One region of the Paenibacillus sp. EB106-05-06-XG162 genome, then DNA from elsewhere that is predicted to be linked to it. Evidence: riboswitches for the same ligand, from Rfam matches in the RefSeq annotation. Region 1 holds a riboswitch; each other region holds the start of a gene.
The links. Region 1 has a riboswitch for cyclic di-AMP ahead of kdpA (potassium-transporting ATPase subunit KdpA). Riboswitches for the same ligand answer to the same signal wherever they lie in the genome.
Positions count from the first base shown of each region.

Region 2: linked by a shared signal. The riboswitch ahead of AC3WU2_RS27855 (C40 family peptidase) and the one ahead of kdpA (potassium-transporting ATPase subunit KdpA) in region 1 are both predicted to bind cyclic di-AMP.
Region 3: linked by a shared signal. The riboswitch ahead of AC3WU2_RS18355 (hypothetical protein) and the one ahead of kdpA (potassium-transporting ATPase subunit KdpA) in region 1 are both predicted to bind cyclic di-AMP.
Region 4: linked by a shared signal. The riboswitch ahead of AC3WU2_RS20550 (KamA family radical SAM protein) and the one ahead of kdpA (potassium-transporting ATPase subunit KdpA) in region 1 are both predicted to bind cyclic di-AMP.

Region 1 is NZ_JBYTDT010000018.1:79,411-85,472, reverse strand. Features, by position in the region: gene AC3WU2_RS26375 (DoxX family membrane protein) at 1-422, opposite strand, end outside; gene AC3WU2_RS26370 (DUF3048 domain-containing protein) at 720-1,787, shown strand; gene AC3WU2_RS26365 (DUF47 domain-containing protein) at 1,999-2,610, shown strand; gene AC3WU2_RS26360 (inorganic phosphate transporter) at 2,730-3,734, shown strand; cyclic di-AMP (ydaO/yuaA leader) riboswitch at 3,971-4,157, shown strand; cyclic di-AMP (ydaO/yuaA leader) riboswitch at 4,250-4,417, shown strand; gene kdpA (potassium-transporting ATPase subunit KdpA) at 4,600-6,062, shown strand, end outside.
Region 2 is NZ_JBYTDT010000022.1:24,567-30,628, reverse strand. Features, by position in the region: gene gdhA (NADP-specific glutamate dehydrogenase) at 1-879, opposite strand, end outside; gene AC3WU2_RS27860 (diaminopimelate dehydrogenase) at 1,133-2,110, opposite strand; gene AC3WU2_RS27855 (C40 family peptidase) at 2,258-2,758, opposite strand; cyclic di-AMP (ydaO/yuaA leader) riboswitch at 2,764-2,900, opposite strand; gene AC3WU2_RS27850 (carbamoyl transferase) at 3,233-4,036, opposite strand; gene AC3WU2_RS27845 (M1 family metallopeptidase) at 4,049-6,037, opposite strand.
Region 3 is NZ_JBYTDT010000008.1:202,415-208,476, reverse strand. Features, by position in the region: gene AC3WU2_RS18370 (glycoside hydrolase family 31 protein) at 1-778, opposite strand, end outside; gene AC3WU2_RS18365 (helix-turn-helix domain-containing protein) at 910-1,755, shown strand; gene AC3WU2_RS18360 (copper amine oxidase N-terminal domain-containing protein) at 1,859-3,415, opposite strand; cyclic di-AMP (ydaO/yuaA leader) riboswitch at 3,692-3,845, shown strand; gene AC3WU2_RS18355 (hypothetical protein) at 3,985-4,386, shown strand; gene AC3WU2_RS18350 (PDZ domain-containing protein) at 4,365-5,639, opposite strand; gene AC3WU2_RS18345 (S41 family peptidase) at 5,723-6,062, opposite strand, start outside.
Region 4 is NZ_JBYTDT010000010.1:187,420-193,481, forward strand. Features, by position in the region: gene AC3WU2_RS20525 (MDR family MFS transporter) at 1-368, opposite strand, end outside; gene AC3WU2_RS20530 (hypothetical protein) at 554-877, shown strand; gene AC3WU2_RS20535 (ABC transporter ATP-binding protein) at 1,183-1,926, shown strand; gene AC3WU2_RS20540 (ABC transporter permease) at 1,923-2,942, shown strand; gene AC3WU2_RS20545 (TetR/AcrR family transcriptional regulator) at 2,964-3,623, shown strand; gene AC3WU2_RS20550 (KamA family radical SAM protein) at 3,695-4,900, opposite strand; cyclic di-AMP (ydaO/yuaA leader) riboswitch at 5,088-5,226, opposite strand; gene AC3WU2_RS20555 (response regulator transcription factor) at 5,289-6,062, opposite strand, start outside.

The DNA of each region.
Region 1 (6,062 bases):
CCTGCGTTGAAGCCAGCGACGACGATGAAGATCTCAAGGATGAGCATTTGTGCGTTCGTGCTCACGGTACCTGCCATCAGGAAGGCGAAGTTCATGACCATACCCATTAAGACGGCGAATGTTGTAAATGTACCAAGGATGAGTCCAAGGCCGACTAAGAATTCTCCCCATGGGACGAGGACATTGAATAGTTTGACGTTCGGCAGTGCGAAGTGCTCTAGGAAGTTCGCGAACCAAGGTTGTACGGCAGGGTGATCGCCTCCTGCTTTAGCGATTGCGCCTTGCATAAATCCTGCGGCATCAAAGCCTCCGCCTGTGATTTTGCCCCAGCCGCCCGTGATCCATTGATAACCAAGATATACGCGGATAATGGTGAGCAGCCAAGCTGCGACGATGTTGTTTCTTAACCAATGTGTGAACATTGATACCAGCTCCAGTCCGTTTTGTTATTTATTATTGTTGTTCTCTATGGCTTAATCATACATTCAGTCTTCTCCTCAACATGTGATTTTTATCACATTATTAGCCTGAATTTGAAATTTATGAATTTGAAGTACATACTTTGTTCACATTTTCACAAGCGCAAATATCACACTTTTCCAAATACATTTTTCCATAGCTCTCAAGCGTCGAAAGAACAGACAAATCTTCCAATATATGCTTAAATAAAGACCATGGACATCGCTTATCCAAAATTTTGTCAATTGAAAGGGGTCTTCATGAAGTCGAAATCATTCTATCGAACACTCGGCATACTATGTATTCTACTGACGCTGCTTCTCAGTGCTTGCACGAGTAAAACGCCTGAAGCTGAGAGCACACCTGAGCCGCAATCCACGGAGCAGCCAGCACCGGAACAGGAATCGGGGCAAGATCCTACCAAGGCTTATATTGCGCCATTAACAGGCTTACCCACTACAGAGCCAGTAACCGCGAGGCCAATCGCAGTCATGATCAATAATATGTCCAAGGCAAGACCACAGTCTGGACTCACCCATGCGGATATGTTGTATGAAGTGCTCGCAGAAGGCGGGATTACGCGGATTGTGGCCATTTTCCAGAGCGAGAATTTCCAGGAGCCCATTGGTCCAATCCGCAGCATCCGCCCATATCTCATTGATCTTGGCGATAGCTACCAAGGGGTCTTGGTGCATGCCGGGGCGAGTACCGACGGGTATGCGGTCCTTCAACGTCAACACAAAGAACACTTGGATGAAATTTTGAACGCCGGGCCGTTCTTTTACCGGGATAAATCGCGAAAAGCGCCGCACAATCTGTACTCAACGCTAGAGAAGCTGCGTGAAGGCGCTGCGAAGAAGAAGTATAAGGCAGATGTGCCTGTGACGACGTATCCTTTCGCCAAAGAAGAGGACATGCCTGTGGGGGAAGAGGCGGCGAAAATTACGATCAACTTCCTGCTCAAGAACTATAAAGTGACCTATGATTATGATGCGACGAGCAAGCGTTACAGCCGTTCGATCAACGGACAGCCGCATATCGATCTGAATACGAAGGAGACGCTTACGGCGACGAATGTCGTTGTGCTGGGAGCAGATCATCGTACGCTAGACGATGTGGGACGCTTGGATGTGAATTTGATGAAGGGCGGAGAAGCCGTACTCTATCAACGCGGCAAAGCCATCTCTTGCACGTGGTCGCGCAGCAAGACAAGTGATGTCATTCGATTGTATAAGGATGGGCAAGAGTTGCCACTCTACCCAGGGAAGACAATTTTCAACATCGTTCCAAACACTCCAACATTTGAGAGTCATACCCAAGTGGGATAATTTGTTAAATCCGGCAAGGATTCCTTGTCGGATTTAATTTTGTCGAGCGGACTGGATAATTGTAGGCGAATATCGACAAACTGTTAAAAGAAATTCACGATTTTGTTTTACAATTCCTTTACAAGCACTATGTCACTTGTGATAAGATAACAAAGGTTATAATTCTCATTATTAAGGTAATCTAAGCAATTTGAAGCAGAGGGGACAGCGTATGTTTAAGAAGAACGATGTATTTTTTCAAAATCTGCAAAATATGGCCGATGCCATTGTCCAAGGCGCGGATATTTTTGCGAAGTATGTAGCAAAGCCAGGAGATACGACAGCTTTCACCAAAGAAATGAAAGAGCTGGAGTCGAAATGTGACGTATTCACCCATACGATTATTAAAGAGTTGAATAAGACGTTCATTACGCCGATTGAGCGTGAAGATATTATGTCGCTGGCTACCTCGCTGGACGATGTGTTAGACGGGCTTGAAGCTTGTGCATCGCGCTTTGATATGTACCATGTGAAGGAATACGATGCTTCGATCGAACAATTTGGTAAAGTGCTGCTCGATAGCGCATTTGAAATCCAAAAAGCGATTCGACTATTGTCACAGAAAAAATTGCTCGCGATTCGCGAACATACGATCCTTATTAATGACCTTGAGAACCAAGCAGACGATATTCTGCGTAAGAGTATCAAAGATCTATTCGCTGCGGTGAAAGATCCGATTGAGCTGATTAAGAAAAAAGAAATCTACGAGCGTCTGGAGCAAACGACGGATAACTGCGAAGACGTTGCTAATATTCTTGAAACCATTATTATGCGCAACTCCTAAGGTCGCGTGAACGATAGGTGAAATAAAGGAGGACAGAGTTGCGCGGGAACACCTAAATAGTGTGTTTCAAAAAGTTACCTTTTTGAAGAACCTCTAGTCGTTCTGTGCAATACATTTCTATGGATCATACAATGATCGTTTTAGGTATTGTTATCTTACTAGCTCTAGCATTTGACTTTATTAACGGATTTCACGATACGGCGAATGCCATCGCGACATCTGTCTCGACGCGCGCACTCAAGCCGCGGCATGCGATTCTGCTCGCAGCAACGATGAATTTCATCGGTGCCTTGTCCTTTACCGGGGTTGCGAAGACGATCGGGGGAAGCGTCGCAGACCCCTCCAAGCTGGATAATGGGGTAGAGATTGTAATAGCGACCTTAATCGCCGCGATCATCTGGAACCTTGTGACTTGGTGGTTCGGAATTCCTTCGTCCTCATCCCACGCACTCATTGGTGCACTCGCGGGTGCAGTCTTTATAGGAGCGGGTTCAGACAGCTTGAACTATGCCGGGTTTACGAAAATCGTAGAAGGACTTATCTTCTCACCGCTTATTGCATTTGCTCTTGGTTATATCGTGATGACGATCCTGAAGTTTATTTTCGGTCGAATGAGTCCGCATTCGGTCAATAAAGGCTTCCGCACAGGGCAGATTATGACGGCAGCGCTTCAGTCTTATACGCACGGGACGAATGATGCGCAAAAGGCGATGGGGATCATTACCTTCGCTCTTGTCTCAGCAGGAATACAAGATAATTTGGATGTTCCGTTATGGGTTAAAATTTCGGCGGCAACAGCGATGGCACTCGGTACATCTGTCGGCGGGTGGAAAATTATTAAAACGATGGGTACGAAAATCTTCAAAATCGAACCGATTAACGGTTTTGCAGCGGATTTATCGTCAGCTGCTATTATTATGACTGCAACGCTAGCGCATTTGCCCGTTAGTACAACGCATGCGATTACCTCAGCGATCCTCGGTGTAGGTTCCGCGAAGCGTTTTTCGGCGGTAAAATGGGGCCTAGCAGGTCGTATTGTCATCTCTTGGATCGTGACGATTCCGATTGCATTCGTGCTTGCGATGGCCGTGTTCAAAGTGATTGATCTATTATTTTATAGATAAATGTGGAGAGAAGCTAACCTTCGGTGAAGAGGGTTGGCTTTTTTTGTATGGCGGTGCTCCGATGCATGTGCATTCATCCTGAAATTTGCGCGAAAGTGATCTAACGAGCGAAAATAGGAGGTTTCGAGAGATTCGTGTCATTCATAACGCTTTCATGACGATTTCCAGTATTTTCAGATTCCATTTAGAACCAATTTAAGGTTTTACAAGTTGCAACGCGAGGAGTATGATACGATTCATGAACATTGCTGAGTCCTTGCACGTGCAAGGAGCGGGGGAACCAATAAGTCATGAACCTGTGGCTCGTGTGAGAGCGAGAGCAGGAACATGTGGGGTGAATCCTTGGTACAACGGTACCGAGGTAGGGTGACTCTCACCATCCGAATCCGACAGCTAACCTCGTAAGCGAATGAGAGAGGATGAAGGAAAGTGTAGACGAATGTTGGCTGCAGATGCGAAACAGATCTGTGGTTATGATGTGAAATAGATTGATGAAGCTATGAAAAATGTTTTACATGTCTTTAACGCTGAGTCTTTGCTATGGCAAAGAGCGGGGGAACCAACGGTCAGCTGAGCTGACCATGGGGTGAATCCGAGGCACCGTCTTGTACGGCGCTAAGGTAGGGCGACTCTCAAGGCCCGAATCCGACAGCTAACCTCGTAAGCGTCTCGAGAGAGGCAACTTGAACGTATTCAATGAGTGCGCAGCATGGTGATTCGCCATGCCCATTATTGAAGCCGCGATGGATAACCTCCCCCGCAGGCTTCTTTTTTTATGCCTTTTTTTAGAGGGAATGAAAAAAATTAACTTTTTTCACGTTGATTAAAATGTTGTTGAAAAGGGAGATCGACTATGAACTGGGGAATGGATTTATTGCAAATCGTGATTGTTATCGGGCTGCTGCTCTTGATCGTGAAGCCGCTCGGTACGTATATCTATCATATATTTTCGAACGAGCCGAACCGGAGTGATCGGATATTTGGTCCGGTGGAGAAAGGGATCTTCTGGATGATCGGGCTGAAGAACCGCGGCGATATGTCTTGGAAAAGATATGCGCTTAGCTTGCTCCTGACGAATCTCGTATTAACCTTGGTGGGGTTCGGCGTCTTGCTGACACAGCGCTGGCTGCCGCTCAATCCGAACGGCATTGACAATATGGAGCCGACGTTATCTTTTAATACGATTATCAGCTTTATGACCAATACGAACTTACAGCATTACAGCGGGGAGTCAGGCTTATCTTATTTCTCGCAAATGATCGTCATCATGATGATGATGTTCACCTCAGCGGCTACGGGTATTGTGGTGGCGATTGCCTTTATCCGCGGATTAACGAAGAAGGGCACAGGGCTAGGCAATTTCTTCGCGGACTTCGTGAAGGCCCATACCAGATTGTTGATTCCAATGGCGATCGTAATGACACTGGTGCTCGTTGGACTCCAAGTGCCGCAGACGCTAGACGCTACGGTTCAAGCGCACACGATTACGGGCGAGACGCAGCAGATCGCGATTGGTCCTGTAGCATCGCTCGAGTCGATTAAACATTTGGGGACGAATGGCGGCGGATTTTTCGGAGTGAACTCCTCGCATCCATTCGAGAATCCGAACCCGCTTACGAATGTGCTCGAAATGTTGATGATGTGGTGTATCCCAGCATCCTTGACGTATACGTACGGACGATTCGCTCGGAATCAGAAGCAGGGCTGGATCGTGTTCGCCGTTATGAGTATCCTGTTCGCAGCTTTCCTAAGTCTTGTGTATATCTCGGAAAGCAACGGCAACCCGGTCTTGAATACGATCGGTGCAGACACATCTCAAGGCAGTATGGAGGGGAAAGAAGCACGATTCGGGATTGCGCAATCCGCTCTATTCACGACCGTGACGACTTCGGCAACGACGGGTACGGTCAACAATATGCATGATACGTTAACGCCGCTCGGTGGTCTTGTCCCGATGTCGCTCATGATGCTGAACGTGGTGTTTGGCGGTGATGGTGTAGGGCTCGTCAATATGCTGATGTATGCGATCCTCGCGGTGTTCTTGGCTGGCTTAATGGTCGGTCGTACGCCGGAGTTCTTGGGTCGGAAAATTGAACCGCACGAGATGAAGCTGATTGCGATTGCGATTCTCGTCCATCCGCTGATCATCTTAGGCCCGACGGCCATTGCTTTCTTAACCGATCTAGGATCGGGTGCCATTACGAATCCAGGGTTCCACGGCATCTCGCAAGTACTCTATGAATACACCTCATCGGCAGCGAACAACGGCTCCGGGTTCGAGGGCTTGGCGGATAACACGCCGTTCTGGAATATGACGACAGGGATTGT
Region 2 (6,062 bases), on a different contig from region 1:
TTTGAGACGCTTAACTGTTTCAAGGTTGATCCCGTTCGGATCGTACACATAGCCGTTCGAATCGCTGCATGCGACAACTTTCGCACCAAGCTGGTGAGCTTTCTCAATCGCATAAATCGACACATTACCTGAACCAGAGACAACAACGGTGCTGCCTTCGAAGCCTAGGCCTTTCGCTGTCAACATTTCGTTCGCGAAGTATACGCAGCCGTAACCTGTTGCTTCTGTTCTCGCCAAGCTTCCGCCGTAGATAATGCCTTTGCCTGTCAATACGCCAGCTTCGTAACCGCCGCGCAAGCGCTTGTATTGCCCGAACATATAGCCGATTTCTCTTCCGCCGACGCCGATGTCTCCCGCAGGAACGTCAACGTCCGGTCCGATATATTTCGATAATTCGGTCATGAAGCTTTGCGTGAAGCGCATAATTTCGTTGTCGGATTTGCCCTTCGGATCGAAGTCGGATCCGCCTTTACCGCCGCCAATAGGTTGTCCGGTCAGGGAGTTCTTCAAGATTTGCTCGAATCCGAGGAACTTGATGATGCTGGCGTTAACGGAAGGGTGGAAGCGAAGTCCCCCTTTGTAAGGTCCGATCGCGCTGTTGAATTGCACGCGGAATCCACGGTTGACTTGAACTTTGCCGTTGTCGTCGACCCAAGGCACACGGAACGATACCATCCGCTCAGGCTCAACGATGCGCTCAAGAATGCCATGCTCCTTGTATTTAGGATGCTTCGCGAATACAGGCACGAGGGAATCGAGGATTTCTTTTACCGCTTGGTGGAACTCGCTCTCGTATGGGTTGCGTTTGATTACCAATTCATAAACCGATTGTACATATTCTTTTGCTGCCGTTTGATTTTGTTCTGGGATGGCCGTGATCACTGTTCAAACACTCCTTTATTAAAATTTTGCTTTACACTTTGTGTACGATGATTTGCATTTTATACTATACAAAATGACGTCATTTCTCCAATAGAAATTATTTTACAAAGCGATTAAATAGCGCTATCGCACTAAAGCGATAAACGGTAAAAACGTTTACATTGCTATTACATAAACCATGTAATCGCTTCCGCAAAAAACAAAAAACCTGATCATCGTTAAGATGACCAGGTTTGCGCAAATATATCTACTATAGCAATTCGCGGCGAAGCTCTTCAGCCGATTTCGGAGACAAATATCCAAGTGGAATATCGAATACTGTTTTCGCGCCAGTTGCACCCTCTTGGCTAAGGCGATGAGCCGCTCTAGCGTAAGCTACAAGTACGCTTGCCGTGAACTCAGGGTTGCTCTCAAGCTTGAGTCCAAACTCAATAATTTGCTTCGTATTCTCACCAGTTACACCACTGCGAATAACGAATCCGCCATGCGGCATGCCCTGGTGCTCAGCCTGAAGCTGCTCCTCGGAGATGAATGTTACCGTTGTGTCATAATCAGAGAAATAGTTCGGCATATTCACGATCGTCTCGCGAATTTGATCTTGGTTCGCGCCTTCTTCAGCGACAACATAGCACTCACGCAAATGCTTCTCACGTGTAGCAAGCTCAGGCGTTTCACCTGAACGAATGCGGTCGATCACTTCTTGAACAGGTACGGTGTATTGTACGCCAGCTTTTACGCCTGGTACGCGACGAATCGCATCCGAGTGGCCTTGGCTAACGCCTTTGCCCCAGAACGTGTAATCTTTGCCTTCTGGAAGGATAGACTCAGCAAGAAGTCGATTAAGGGAGAATAATCCCGGATCCCAGCCTGTCGAAATAACGCTGAGGTTGCCGCCTTCTTTCGCAGCTGCATCCACCGTGTTGAAAAATTCGGGAATTTTCGCATGCGTGTCGAAGCTGTCGATTGTGTTGAACATTCTGGCGATGACAGGTGTCTGTTCTGGAAGATCCGTCGCCGAACCTCCGCACAGAATCATCACGTCAATGATGCCTTTATATTGCTCTGTAGCGGAAATGTGCTCGAATTTGATACCTTCTGTTGCGATTTGATCTGGCTGTCTGCGAGTGAATACCGCTACGAGCTCCAAGTCTTGGTTCTGACGAATGGCTTTCTCCACGCCTTTCCCCAAGTTACCGTAACCAACAATACCTACTTTAATCTTTTGCATTGATAAAGTCCTCCTCTAGGGTATTCCAATAATCTGCTTGTCCACCCTTTAAAGTATATAGATATATTACATTAAATGTAAACTATAAATCTAAAAAAGAAACCCACGAATGTTGTCCAATGGATGGACTTCGCGGGCTACTTCTTATTATTCTACATCATCGTGATCTTGATTTCCGTCATTGTCATTGGTGTCATCAAAAATGTCCGAATTCGTCACTCTTGTTGCACCAACATAACGTTTCACATAATACGAATCGCTTAAGCTAGAAATTGTAATCCCTTTTTTGCTGGATGCATGTGCAAATTTGTTCTCGCCTACGTAGATGCCGACATGCGAGATGCCTTTACCGTTTGTATTGAAGAATACGAGATCTCCGGTTTGAAGATCAGATTTTGCAACTTTCGTCCCCATCTTGTACTGGGATCCTGATTGGTGTGGAAGTTTGACGTCGAATTGCTTGAAGATATACATCGTAAATCCAGAGCAATCAAATCCACTTGTCGATGTGCCACCGCTCTGATAGCGAGTACCAAGAACATCCTTAACTTCTTTGTCAAGTTTGGAATCAGCAGCGAAAGCGCTACCAACTGAGACTGCCATCGTTAATGCAAGTGTGACGATCATAGAGCTGAATAACTTTTTCAAAAGGGTAAAACTCCTTCCAACGCCTACGAGGTTAGCTAAGGGTTCGGTTGAAGGCTCCCTATGATCCCTTACTTGCAAGATCAATTCACCCAAAGATGGTTCCCCCGTTTCCTGGTGCGCAGGAACTCGGCTTCAATGATTTGGTGCACCGGATACAAATAACAATAATGACAAAATTGATTACAAACTTATTACAAAATCTTAACTAATTGTTATTCTACCAGACGGTCTGCGCTTTGACAAACCCTTTTTACGTTTTTATCCCATTTTTTTGCGAAAAACAGCGAATAACCCGAGCTTCGCTAGGCGAAATTCGGGTTTATTCGTTACTTCCCTATGATATTTGGACGAGTATCGGCATTCTGAGAGCTTCCAGGGCGGGCGCTCGCTTAGATTTATTTTATTTCTTTTTCGGGGCCCCTGCAAAGTACCTGAACCAGCTTCGAAGCAATAGCATCACTTTGTCGGGTTGAATTAGCATTTGCTCTGCCACAATTTATATTGTGCTGCAATACCCCATACCTTGACGATGGAGCGGACGAGATGATAGGTCTGATGAAGAATAATGGCAAGGAGTCCTGTCCAGATCCATGCGGCCGCTGTGAAAATTCCGCTTATCAATAACAGCAGTGCAAGTAATAGAAGGGTGATCCCCAGGATCATCGGCAGATTTTTGAGGGAGAGGAGCAGCCCTTGGAATACCCCGGCCTTGCTCACCTGTCCAAATTGCATAAATAAGAACAACTGGTGAATGATCCAAGCGAATACAATCCATCCGAAGATGATCGGGAGGAAGGATATCCCCAGGTGCTCTAGATCGTAGAGCTTCCATTCCTGATAGAAGTATGGAACTACCCAGTATGCAGGAGCAAGGATCAGCAGGTTCTCCAGCCAATAGAATAAGCAGACCGGCTTCCAAGCGTATTTAATGCCTTTGAAGAACAGGAGTCCTTTATCGTCTTGGTGATGAATAGAATAGTAGAGTCCTGCGTTGATGAATGGGGTAATTAACATGCGAATCAAGAACAGCCCTGCGAGCATCCAGAGGTAATAATCGAGGATGTCCGTCTTCATAAGTTGGAACTGACTCTCAATCAGGAACATCTGCATACTCGTCTCGGTGGGGTGGGGATCCGGGTAGTGTTCCAGAATAGGAACCACGATGGCGTCGATAAATCGATAGAGGAAGAAGCCCCAGATCAGCTGGTACAAGAATAGAATAATGACGATATAAAAATGATGTTTGACGATGCTAAAGCTTTCTTTAATATAATTCATTCCGGGTTCACCTCACCATCCGAGTGCGTTCAAGATACTCTCGATCAGTTTCGCTGTGCTGAAATTGATTCGTGTTTTGACGGCCTCATCAATTTGGGCCTTCATATAGTTATTGATGCGTTTATTCTCGAGCACCATGGTGTCTTGCGGGTCAATCATGACCCAGTCCAGCGGTGTCTTATGGGTGAGTGTATATTGAATCGTTGCTGATGCGCCGTCCCAAGTTCGCTTGACGGAAGTGCCGTCTTTGAACATGAATACGACAGGAACCTGCGGATAATCACCGCCTTTTTTACGAAGAATGACTTTGGATTCATACGCGGATGTTCCGTTATTATCTACCTTCTTAGCGGTAATACTCTCTACAGCATAGTCCGTCATGAACCCTTTATAGACATATTGATTGAAGAAATCGGTCCAATCCTTCTTCGTGACTTGTTCGACGACATGCTGGAAATCTGAGGTGGTTGGATGACGGAATGCCCATTTCTTCGTATATGTCTTCATAATTTTGGCCATCGTCTTGGCTCCCACTTGCTTCTCTAGGGCGATAAGCACCAGCTTGCCACGTGTGTACACATTTTCGGCGTACTGATTGGAGTCTTTGTACTTCCATGCAAAGAGAGACAGAGGAGCTGGGTCAGTCATGTAGCTCGATTCAATCGGCAAATTCGCGACGATCCCGTATTCCGTCTCCATGACGCGGTCCTCTGCATAGGAGGTGAATCCTTCATCCAGCCAAGCTTCTTCAAATTCATTGCTCGCGAGCATGCCGTAGAAATATTGATGTCCGATTTCATGCACAACGGTACGCTCTAGATCATATCCGGGGTTGTCATCCATCGCGCCAAAAGCCGTAATGAGGGTTGGGTACTCCATCCCGCCCGCGCCGTTCCCTTCTTTGGGTGGTACGACGATCGATAGCGTAGAATACGGATATTCTCCGTACCATTCACTGTAACGGGCGAGCGCCACCTTGGCAGCATGGAAGTACCGCTCTTGCAGATCCTTATGCGCTGGATCAAGGTATAGCTTGATTCGTACGCCAGGAACGTTCGGCGCAGAGAATGGCTGCTCCGCATAGATGAAATCCGGTGATGCGGCCCATGCGAAGTCGTGCACATCCTCAGCATAATATTGATAAGTTTTGTAGCCGTCTTGTTGGGCTGCGCTTTTGGTTGGGAAGCCTGAGGCGGCAACTTTATACGCTTCAGGGACCTGGATGCGAACGTTGTAAGTTCCGAAATCAGAATAGAATTCGGAGTTCCCGTGATATTGATGGATATTCCATCCTTCAGTGGTCCGTCCTCGCATGCCTGCGGGTTCGTAGACAGCGAGCTTCGGGAACCATTGTCCCGCCATGACGAAGTTGCCTGCGACACCCATACGTGCGAAGACGCCCGGCATTTTTACATTGAACTTCATATTGAGCGTGATGGACTGGCCGGGCTTGACCGGTTGAGAGAGCCGAACCTTCATTAAGGTGCGATCATTCGGATTGTTGTCATCGGGCTGCACATATTGCATTCGTTTCATGAGCGACATACCTTCTTCGGTCTGCATGTCGGTGATTTCCATGGACCCGTAGCTGCCTTCCTTCATAACATCTCCGCGTAATTTGCCTCCAGATTCTTGGATAAAGGTGGACTGCTTGGACGCAAATGCATTCGGGTAGAGGTGGAAATACAGCTCATTCACGATGTTTTTGCCGGGGTTGGTCCACGTGACGGATTGGCTGCCTTGCAGCGTTTTGCCGATCGGAGAATCTTCAAGCTTCACATTCATGTGATATTCAACAATGCGTTTGCTATACACTTTCGAGGTAGGCTCCTCGATGGTCTGCTTCGGCTCTGCCGGTTCGCTTGCGGCCGTGCGCTGTTCTGGAAGCTTCGACATGGCGGTCAGATGATCTGCCTGGTTTCTGCTGAACCAGATCGCATAGCCGAGCAGACAAACGATGAGCGAGATCGTTAGAATACGTTTCGTTTGACTTGGGGTCATACACGTTTACCTCCCGTTGACAAGC
Region 3 (6,062 bases), on a different contig from region 1:
CAATCCCATAGGTCGTCTGAAGATGATCCAGCTTCGCATGAAGCCATGCTACAGCATCCTCATTCGTACAATCGAGTACAGCGCTCACACCGTTCCACCACCGCCTGAATGCAGTATTACCCGTTTCATCTTTCAAGAGATAGCCTTTGGGCTCGACTTCACGGAAGGTCATCGAATCTGCGCTCACGAATGGGCATACCCATAACATCACTTTGAAGCCCATTTCATGCAGCTCATCCACCATGGCGCGCGGATTCGGGAATCGACCACTGTGGAATGTCCAAGCACCATAAGGCTCGTGCCAATTATCATCAATCATGATTACGCCTGGCGCCATTCCATTCGCGAGCACATCTCTAGCATATTGAAGAACGCCTTCCTGTGTCGGCTCATACAAGAGCTCAATCCATAGATTATATTGTGGTGCCGTGAACAAGAGCGGCTCTGGCGCCTCCCCAGACGATGGAAAATAGGTTGCCGATGCATGACGGTAAGCTCCTCGCACATCCAGTAATCCTTCATGAAGCTTCAAATCTCCCAAGTCACTTTTTACTTCTAATTTGCCGCCATGGAATCGAAACCGAAATGGCTCCTCCGACCAGATATATCGCCCTTTGCTCGATAGGAGCAAGGGACAAGCCTGATTGCCATGCAAATCCGTTGATAAATCCACTTGAATATCTATCATCCCATAAGGCATCTGCTGCCCATCCGATACACGGCCTCCCCACCAATATTCCTCGTGCTTAACATCAATCGTTAACTGGTTTGTCGCCATCGCTGCCCCTACTTTCTATGCATTTTCCTAAATTGACTCCATCTTATCAGCGATAGATTGCAGCGACAATCTGAACATATTGCCCTATACTATAACGAGATTGATCTATTGAATTGAAGGAGGTTCTCGGAGTGAAACCGTTCAACATCGGCTTTCAAGCAGCGGAAGAAGCGCCTTTTATGACACTGGATTCCTTAGGTTGTCAGGAGGTCGATTCAGCCAGCTATTCCTTTCAAGGCAATGAACGTCCGGACCGCGGTCATATCATATTTCAATATACGCTGTCGGGCGAGGGACGTGTAGAGATCGAAGGAACGACATACTGGCTGCCCGAAGGCACTGCCTTTCTCGTTCAAGTGCCCAGTTCGCATCGTTACTATTACGATTCCGCATCCGAGCAGCCATGGAAGTTCATTTGGCTCAATGCCCGGGGCGAAGATGCACAGCGAATTTGGGATCGCATTATTGCTCAAGAAGGCCCAGTTGTAACACTCGATGAGCACGCCGAACCCATTCGCGCATACTGGAAACTCTATCATCGTATCGTAACGGAGCAAATCCGCGATCCTTATATACTATCTGTACTTGTCTATGAATGGATGTTGACCTTACTTCGGCCCCGATCCCATGCGACCACAAACGCGCAGGATAGTCCGGTGATCCTCCAGGCCAAACAGTTCATGGACACCCACTATGCTCAGCCTATTACACTCGAAGAAATCGCTGCGAGCAGTCAGGTAAGTCGACATCATCTGTGCCGCATTTTCCAGAAGATCGAACACTGCTCCCCCTTCGAATACTTGCGCCGGCGACGTCTGGACGCCGCAGTTACTCTACTCCGCCAATCAGACCTTCCGATCCATGAAGTTGGGGTACACTGCGGGTTCGAGAGCCCCAGCTATTTCGGCAAAGTCTTTCGGCAGCACTATAACATGTCGCCAACCGAGTATCGGGCTAAGTCTGTCTTTTCCGGATAAGTAGTACTCTTCCTTTCCCATTCGACGGGAACTTCTGTTCAAAAAAAGGCTGCCCTCAGATCACTTCGCGTGATGCCGAGGACAGCCCTTTTGCTATAAAAACTTATTTACTTGTGACATAGAATTCGTAGTAATCCGGATTCCATTTCAATTGACCACCAAATGCTTCGACGATGAATCGCAGTGGCACGTTCGATGCATCATAATCATCAACCAATACCGGTTGAGACATCGTCTTCGCTTCACCGTTCACATAAGCCGTTGTCGATCCGATCTTAAGCTCTACGGTAATATCGTTCAGTGCATCATAGACAACGATTTGTTTCGTAGCTGCATCCCACTTCACTTCTGCCTCAAACCCATCTGCAATGACGCTGAGTGGCACCATACCAACGCCGTCGAGTGTCCACCAGCCTGGATAGTAGTCATCACTTCCATAGCTATCTTCTTCGAATACGGAGAAGTTGGTAATGCCAAGACCTAGGTCATTCTTCAGAATTCCGAAAGCAGCCGAGCTCTTATCGAAATTCGCCAAGAAGCCTTTGCCCGAAAGCGCATATCCATCCATCTTCTCTACGCCTCTCGTTGTGTCGATGACATCTAGCTTCACGGCTTTATTGATATTCCACGTCTGACTTGAGGTACGCACAATAATCTTCTGAACCGGAATATCTTCAGCATCTGGAAGAACAACCGCAAGCTCTAGGTTCTGTTTGCGTACTTGATTATCACTATCTACGTAAAGGTCTAGCTTCAAACCGGATTCTTTGCTAAGTACTTGCTTCACTTCATCTTGTTTCATAAGCGCTTCTGCTTGCGCATCGAAATCCTTCAGGATTTCATCAATTCCGTTCTTCACGAACTTGTAGAGTACCAACGAACCAACTTCCTTGTCCTTCGCTATGGAAGAAAAGAAGTTATCTTCTGCGCCTTGATCAGCGTATATCCCCATTTGACTTTCAACAATTGGATAGAACGCATCGTATAATGCGGTTGTAATCTCGCGTAATCCCGCATCATCTTTGACCATATTCGTTAATAATGTCTTCACGAGACCGATGACTTCGTCACCATTAATCTCGATATGGAGCTTCTGCAGATTCAGGCTCTCCCCGTATACTGTATATGTTACGGAAGATACCGATACGGTGTTCGGTACAGGTGCTTGCTTCACGAGGTAGGCACCTAGCTTCTGAACAGCTCCCCGGAACACATCTTGCGATTTCTCGATTTCGGCAACCAGCTCGCCTTCCAACTCTTCATTGGCTAGAGAGACAACGACCGGTTTCTTAATCCCTTCAATCCACACGGTTACATTCGTGTCTTCCATGCCAAGTTTGAAAGGTACAGCCTTCCCGCCATATGTAATCTTCCCTGCTAATGACATATGTGATGGATCTTGTGCTACCGCATGGTCAATGTCCAATTTAAAGCCATTTACAAGATCAATAATCTTCTTGTCCTCAGCTGTTAATGCGCCATCTTTGCGAGGGATTAACTCCACAGACAAGTTTTGGCTGGATTCACTAGACTTCACGTTGAGACTGTTCTCAACAACTTTGACAATATTCACTCCGCCGATCGATTGACAGCCTGCAAGCACGACCATCATCGCGACTAGCGTGACGCCTAACCACTTTTTCCACGTCTTCGCTCTCATTTCTTTTTCCCCTTCCACTATGTAACAATTATACTAATCTCTTTATTATCCCAAAGCTTTCCAAAACTGTACAGTGAAAAAAAACCTATATTTCTTACAATATTCGATCAAACATGGCATTTTTATGACAAAATTGATAGAAACGGATCGTAAAACAATCTAGCCTTCGAGAACCTATGAATATAGCGCTTACTTCAATCTACAGCTTCTCAAACTTCAAAATACGGTGATTCCCACCATTTTACAAAAATCTCACACAGGCGTATGATACAGCCAATTGATTAATCGCTGAATTCTCATGATGAGAGAAGCGGGGGAACCAACATGTGAAGCTAATCTAGCTTCTTGGGGTGAATCGGCTGTAAGCCGTAGGGTCATCTCTCAGACCCGAATCCGACAGCTAACCTCGTAAGCGATCCATTGAGAGAGGTCTCGCATCGTATTGCGCGCTCTCTTCGTGCTGCTCATTGCCCAATCGAGCGGTACGTAAGAAGCCCACAAACAGAGGAATCCTCTATTTCGTGGGCTTCTTTTTGTCGATCATATATATCGTTAAGGAGATGCTTCGTATGAACATGAACGTAACACACACGGTTTCGATGAAGAATCAACTATCAAGCCAACTGAGACAAATCGAAATTTTCCAATTGGAGAATCCTGACCATGCCACCACACTGATACTCAAGTTATTCAATGGCTTGCGAGTCGGCTGGGGGGAGTATCGAATCGTTACCTCTCCACCGACCGATTTGGTGAAATGGGCCTCCACGTACCATCATTTAGCAGGTATGAGTGCCATCCAAGCGATCGACTATCTCGTCCGTTATGGTGGTTCATGGCATCCCGCTAAAATCCAGCTCATCGAATCGGCACTCTTGGATTTATGCAGTACGAACGATCCTACATTTACCTATAACGTCAATGATCTAACAAACTTAGCTGTAGCTTATTACATCTTCATTCTCGAGTGAACGCCTGCTAGCTTCATCCGCACGATCGTGAAGATCGAAGCTGGCCCTTTGCCCACATAATAAGAAGCATCCTGATCCGGGGCGAGAATAACGCCAAGCTGATGGTGTTCCCCTGCGAATATCGCCCGCTGCAAGAACTTAATCTCTCCTGCAAGGTTAATCACTTCCAGCTTACAAAATGCGGGGTTGGTGCGAAGCGCTTGGTGCAGCTCTTCCTTCGTACGCACTGCAACCCCGTTCACTTTATGTACAATCTCGCCCGGTTCAATCCCGAGCTCCTGTGCAGGCGTCCCTGGGATAACCGCCAAGACGTGCAATCCTCGATCATCATGAACATACAACGGGCTGCGCTCGGCTTCTTCCTTCGTGCTGTACCAATAGATCCATTCATGCATCGCGATCGCGAACAAGGCTGCGATGAGCATGAGCGGACTCCATAGCCCCGCAGCGAATGCGAGCCCTAGCAAAACAATACTATATACCATTAACCAGAACGAGCTCTGTTTGACCTTCTTCTGCGGCAATCGGGATTGTGTCCATTCGCTGAAACCGATGACAACAGGAAACGCCATGAGCATCCAGCCATTCGTCCACGCTTCCCCACCGAAGAATGGCGTCCAAGGAAGTACCGATCCAACCGTCTGTGCCGGAATCATCAGAAACAAGGGGACAGGCCAATAACTTTGCATTTGATAGCCCCCTACGAGCTTCCCTCGTTTCCCTTCCACAAATAACGGACTCGCGAACTTTGCCCCTTGCAAGCGAATCAGAATCGCTTCCGCCAAATGTAGCAATGCAACCAAAGCCGCTAATGCCGGTATGTCGAGTGATCGAAGCGTCGTAAGCACTGATCCAGCGAACCCCGTCAACTCCCAATCCGGGAACCGATCGGCAATAAACTGTAGCACACCAAGTACCCCTACGGCATATGCAAGACATAAGAACCGGACACGGAATAGCATTAAAATCAGTGCAACGAACCATACGAGCAGGATTGCCTCCGTCGTCAGCGTCATTCCTGTGAAAGCTGAGACGAGTGAGATCCCAATCCCCGCAAGTAATCCACCAAGTAAGGTACGTATCAGTTGATCCCCTAGTGCGTGCATTTTGACAGAGAACAGCTTACGTTCCAACATCACCTGACGACGATATTGGAAGACAATCAGAATAATCGCTATATATAGAAACGGCTGTAAAAACATCTGCACGATCGCTTCAATAATATTCCATAAGATCTCCATCACAATTCCCATTCCTCAACCCCCAATTCATTCATAAGTAAGGCACAAAAAAGAGAAGGCTACATCCTAAGCCTTCTCTCCATATTCGACGCGGACTAACGGATTTCCTCCCGGAGCACCTCGACTGCTTTGTTCAATTGTGTATCGTACTTCGGATCTTGAATACGTATCTTGATGCCATCCTCGAGCTTCTGGGCTGTCGCATCATCCACATAGCCTGTCTCCGGCAAGCCGGATTGCATCTGGAACGCTCGCACCGCCTGCTCAGTCTTATGATCGAAATAACCGTCCTTACGGCCCGGATGATAAGCAAGACCCTCCAGCATCACTTGCAGGTTCTTCACATCTTCATTATTCATATCGTATTTCAGTTCTTCCTTCTGAGACAGCCGAGCGACGAAATAATAATCCGGCTCCTTCACTTCCAAATCCGGC
Region 4 (6,062 bases), on a different contig from region 1:
CGGCATAATCCGTTCACCATATTTAACAACATAATAATAACCGGTGTCTTAAAGATGGAGAACCCGACGAACGCGAAGACCCAGCCAAACAATGCGGCCATCATAATAACCCGTCTGCCGAATCGATCGGATAATGCGCCGCCAATAAAACCGCCGAACATGCCAGCTAAGGACCCCGCGCCGATGACGAGTCCAATCATGACAGCACTCATGGACGTTGTTTTCGATAAATAAATCGCCAGGAACGGCATACTCATGGAAGAAGCTGCTCGTGCTAAGACCGTTCCGACAAGCAATGAATTGACGATGGGATGCTGCGAACGAAGTGTGTTATAACTGTTGGTCAATAATTGAATGAATCGTTTCACATGATCCCTCCTTGTAATGATAAGATTCTATTAAAATGTGGTAATCTATTATTTCCACAAATTGTTATCATAATTTATCAGAATTGGGATAGGGGTTCAAGTGCTTTTCGAAAAATCCAGAGATATTTTTGCTGCCTTCAAGTAACATGGTGGAAGATAGAGCCTAATAGAAAGAAGCGATAACAATGGCATTTGGCATAAAAAGAAAAGAATTGGAGCAATGGAAAGCTTCTGTCTCGCGTGGTGAGATAGCGTATATCACCCATTACTGGGTGGAGCCGCGTTTCCCTGGGATCACGACGATCACGAAGGTCGGCTGTGCGGATATGGATCGATTGCGAGCCTGGTGTGTAACACACAAACTACCGCCAGAGCGTATTCATCAACGGGATGCCTTCCCGCATTTCGATCTGATTGGACCACGGCAATACGAAATTCTGAAGCAGGAGCAGCTATGGGATCAAATCGAGCGCTTCAAGCTGCAGGCGTGGTACGAGCAAAATAAATAGCTAACGAATCGTAGCGTGCTTATTTGCGAAAAAGTGAGCTGTTTTTCGAACTAACGAATCACAGCAGCGTTATTGGGCCAAATTTGGGTGGTTAGAGGTGCTTTTTCTAGAAATAACGATGCTGGAGTTCGTTAGATGAGATTAGGCCTCATTTCTCGAGGAATAAGAACCGTACGATTCGTTAGCGAAATCATGCGAATAGGTAATCCGCTCGAACAATAAAAATGAGTGATTACTCACTTCTCATGATGACAGAAGTAACATATAATAGGGGTGTATTCGAAAATGAGTGATCACTCACTTTTATGAGGAGCGTGAATTCCTTGTCCAACATCTTAGAAATTCGCGATATATCCCGTTCTTTTCACGGGCGAACCGTCCTGCAATCGATCCATCTTCAGGTCGAGCGCGGCGAGCTTTTCGGCTTACTCGGGCCATCCGGCTCCGGGAAGACAACCTTAATCAAGTTAATGACCGGCATGGACCGTTCCGACAGCGGGGAAATTCATATCCTTGGCGAGAAAGTTCCGAAGCTCTCCCTCTTGAAGCGTATCGGTTACATGGCGCAATCGGATGCACTGTATAATGAGCTCACCGCTCGTCAGAATCTGCAATTTTTCGCATCCCTCTATGGACTGAGCGGGGCTAGAAGGAACGAACGGATCGATGCGGTACTACGTGTCGTCGATTTGCTCGATCATAAAGATAAGACCGTTGCAGCTTACTCCGGCGGCATGAAGCGACGGCTATCACTCGCGATCTCTCTCCTGCATGAACCGGAATTGCTCATTCTGGACGAACCGACAGTCGGTATTGATCCCGTGCTTCGGCAATCGATTTGGCAAGAGCTGCTCGCCTTGCGCGATCAGGGAACGACGATAATCCTCACCACACATGTCATGGATGAGGCAGACAAATGCGACCGTATCGGTCTCATTCGTGATGGTCACTTAACCGCTGTCGATTCTCCTGCAGCACTCAAAGAAAGAAGCGGTACAACGACGCTCGAAGATGCGTTCATTGTCCTTGGGGGAGGTGTCCTCGCATGAGAACGCGTGCATTAGCCTTACGAATCATTCGCCAGTTCCTTCGCGATAAGCGCACACTTGCGCTTATTTTCCTAGCGCCGCTGCTTATCTTAACGCTGCTGAACTTCATCTTCAACGGTCAGCCGATTACACCGAATATCGGTACTGTCCAGCTTCCCGCCCCGATCATCGAGCGGTTAAATGGCACAGATGCGAATGTTACAACCTATACCAATCAAGAGGAAGCGAAGCAAGCCCTAGAAGCTGGAGATCTCGATGCGATTCTATCACTTGCAGACGGCAAGCCTGACTTGATACTCGAAGGCAGCGACCCCTCGATGAATCAAGCGATTCTCCTTCGGCTTCAGAAGGTGATGCAAGCGAGCACGCCGACGATTCAACCGAGCATTACCTATTTGCATGGAAAAGAAGGCATGTCCTCGTTCGACTACTTTGGACCTGTCCTGATCGGATTCTTCTCCTTCTTCTTCGTCTTCCTGATCGCCGGCGTCTCCTTCCTGCGCGAACGCACGACAGGAACGCTCGAACGACTGCTTGCTACACCGATCCGGCGCTCCGAAGTCGTCGGCGGTTATCTACTAGGGTTCGGTATATTTACCTTGCTGCAAGCCACGCTTATCACGTGGTTCGCCATTGAAGTGCTCGGCATGTATATGGTCGGCAATTTTGGGCTCGTGCTCCTGATCAACCTGCTGCTCACCTTGACGGCACTGACACTCGGCACGCTGCTCTCCTCTTTTGCCAGCAGCGAGTTCCAGATCATTCAGTTCATTCCGCTCGTCATCGTCCCGCAAGTGTTCTTCTCCGGACTCTTCAATCTGGATGCAATGGCGCCTTGGCTGCAGAAGCTGAGTTATATCATGCCGCTCTATTACGGGGCTGATGCCATGCGAGGGATCATGATTCGCGGGGAAAGTATTGGCGACATTCAGCTCGATATCTATATCCTGCTTGGATTCTCGATCGTCTTCGCACTACTCAATATCGCAGCGCTGAAGAAGCAGCGTGCGATCTAATCTAGCAAGGAGTTGACCTATATGACCAAGTCGCTGGAGCCATGGATGGAGGAGCTCTTGCAAGGTGATCCTACCGCTCCACGAACCGCCAAGCAAGCGCGAATCTTCGAAGCAGCGATTGAAATATTCGCGGAGAAAGGCTATGCGGCATCTTCAACGAGCGAGATCGCCCAGCGGGCTGGCGTCGCGGAGGGAACGATATTCCGCCACTTTAAGACCAAGAAGGACCTGCTGCTCTCGATCGTCACGCCGGCCATGGTGAAGCTGCTCGCCCCCTTTCTCCTCCGAGAGTTCAAAGATGTACTCTCCAGAGATTATGATAGCTTCGATCAGCTCCTTCGGGCACTGATCGACAATCGCATTACATTCCTGCAGCAGAATCGCAGCTTGTTCAAAATTGTGGTGCAGGAGCTGCCCTTCCACCCCGATCTCCAGAAACAATTACAGCAGCTCGTCTTCAACGAGATGAAAGGACGATTCGAGAGAATTATTCATAAGCTGCAAGGCGAAGGAAAACTGATTGACCTTCCTTCCCTTACCATTATGCGGCTCAGCGCCTTCTCTATCTTGGGCTATGTACTGTTCCGTTCCATCTTGGAGCCCCAAGCAGGATCAGATTGGGATGACGCTCTCGAACGTGAAGCCACGATCCAATTTATTATGAAAGGGTTGGCCCCTTAACAAAAGACGGGCAGCTTCCCAGCATCACGCTGAGAAGCCACCCGTCTTTTCTTTTTCCATTTGTTATGATGTTATTGATTCACGGCCTTCATCGCTGGCTGTGTCACCGTCGAACGGCTAACCTTCTGTGGGAATTGCGGCAGCTCATTCACCGAGACAATCGCGTCTGTCTTCTTCTTCGGCTTCTTCCAATACGTTTCATTCCCCGGCAGGTCATCGAACCATGACGCATCCTTCGGACAAGGCAGCACCATAAATTTACCATAATGGTCATCTCTCGATTGATGATACTTCAAGTAAGCTTTTCCGTTCTCAATCGCGAGAATTTCGATTTTACCGGACGTATGACTCATCGATAGTCGGATTCTTTTACCGAGGCCGGATGTCTTCGCTTTGGCTTCTTCAACGAGGCGATACACCTGTTCGAGCGGCAGGACAAAATCCCGATTGCCCGCTACAGGGCGGTTAATGAAGAAGTAATACGGCGTGACCCCCGCCCAAGACAACTTATCGAGCAATTCCGCTAAGACATCAGCGTTATCATTAATGCCCCGAAGGATCGGGGTCTGATTCACGACGATCGCTCCAGCTTGATGTAACGCCTCAAACCCTCGTCTTGCTTCAGGCGTTATTTCACGCGGATGATTGATATGGGCCATCACATAGATCCGGCGATCACTGTTCGAGAATGTCCGAATGGTATCGAGCAGCTCCTCATCCTCATAGATGCGCATCGGATTGAACACGGGAATTTTGGAGCCGAGCCGAATAATCTTCACATGTTCAATGTCTCGCAATTGCTCAATAATCATTTTCAATTTGGGTGTTGCCAGAATCAAGCTATCTCCGCCCGTCAGGAGCACATTGTTAATCTCCGGATGCTGCCGAATATATTCGATGCCTGGACTCACATCCGACATGGCTTCTTTTACATCATTACGGAATAGACGTTTACGGAAGCAGTATCTGCAGTACGCACCACATACCTCGGACACGATGAGCAGTGCCGTCGTCTTATACTTATGCTGACAGCCCGGAACCACGTAATTCGTGTCCTCGTCGGACGCATCCCATCTACCGTATTCAGACAATTCTCCCTCATTCGGGATTACCAATTTCTTAATTGGGTCATTCGGGTCGTTCCAGTCAATCAGCTTCAAGTAATAATCATTCACGCGAAATACGAACTTCTCCGTTATTTGCTTCAACTTCGCCCGTTCTTGCTCCGGGATCTCCACAATTTTATCGATATTCGTGATATATTTCGGCTGTGCCATATGGTTGTTCCTCCTTGAAAGTCAGATTTATGGTAACGCTGTGTCCCTCCTCTCGCTTCAACATAAAAAATGACCCGCAGTCTGCAAGCGTAAGCATGTGCTTCGTCCTTGCAGGCAACCGGGCCTCTCTCGAATAGACGCAAAAAGACCCGGTTCAACGGGTCAGGGGTGCGGCAAAAGTGTCTATGATTGACCCATCCACTGCTGACGAGGTTAGCTGTCGGGCTCGGGAAAGATGGTTCCCTACAATACATCCTTGATTCGCCCCTAAAAATTGGTTCCCCCGCTTTCCGATCTCATATCCGGAAATTAAGCGTATTTCCATTTTACAACAATTTATCTTAGACAGTCAAATATTAAATCATCGTATATTTCAAGAAGTCACATTTCAACCTAACTGGCGCCGGAAATGCTGCGGTGTCGCATGGTAGACTTTCTTGAACATTTTCGCAAAATAGGAGAAGTTGCTGTATCCCAGCGATTTGGCAATATCCGAAATCGGCATCGACGAGGTAGCGATCAATTCCTTCGCTACCTTCATTCTTTCATTCAGAATGTAATCCGTGATCGATTCGCCCACATCACGCTTGAATAGCCTGGACAAATACGCAGGATTCAGATGCACATACTCCGCGAGCTGTTCTCTTGTAATCACTTCGCTCAGATGATCGGCGATGTAACGTTGAACTTGTTCAATCACTGAATCGTTCTGATGCAAGGAATGGGACACCAGCCCGATGAGCTTCAATGCCCAAGCATGCATCTGATCCAGCGTTCGAGGTGCGGCCCCGTTCAATTGCCCCTGCCCCTCATACAGCAGTTCATGGGCAGACAATCCGTTCTTATGAAGAATGTAATGAATCATCTGAAGAAATCCATGATTGAATGCCTGCAGTGCGTTCGCAGATAGTCTTGCGTCCGACCGGAACGCTGCAATACACCGCGCCAGCTCCCTCTCGATCTCTTCCCGCTTCCCCTGCTCGATCAGAATCGTCCAAGCAGAGAAGAGCGGCAGCTTCATCATGCCGGTCTTCTCCCGATTGCGCAAGAAGTACACTTGATTGGATTTATGCAAGTTGTTGTATTCCAGCTCGAGCAATTCATGATACATCTCGCTCACGTTAAATAACGAAGTGACTTCCCCAATATAGCAAGAGATTTG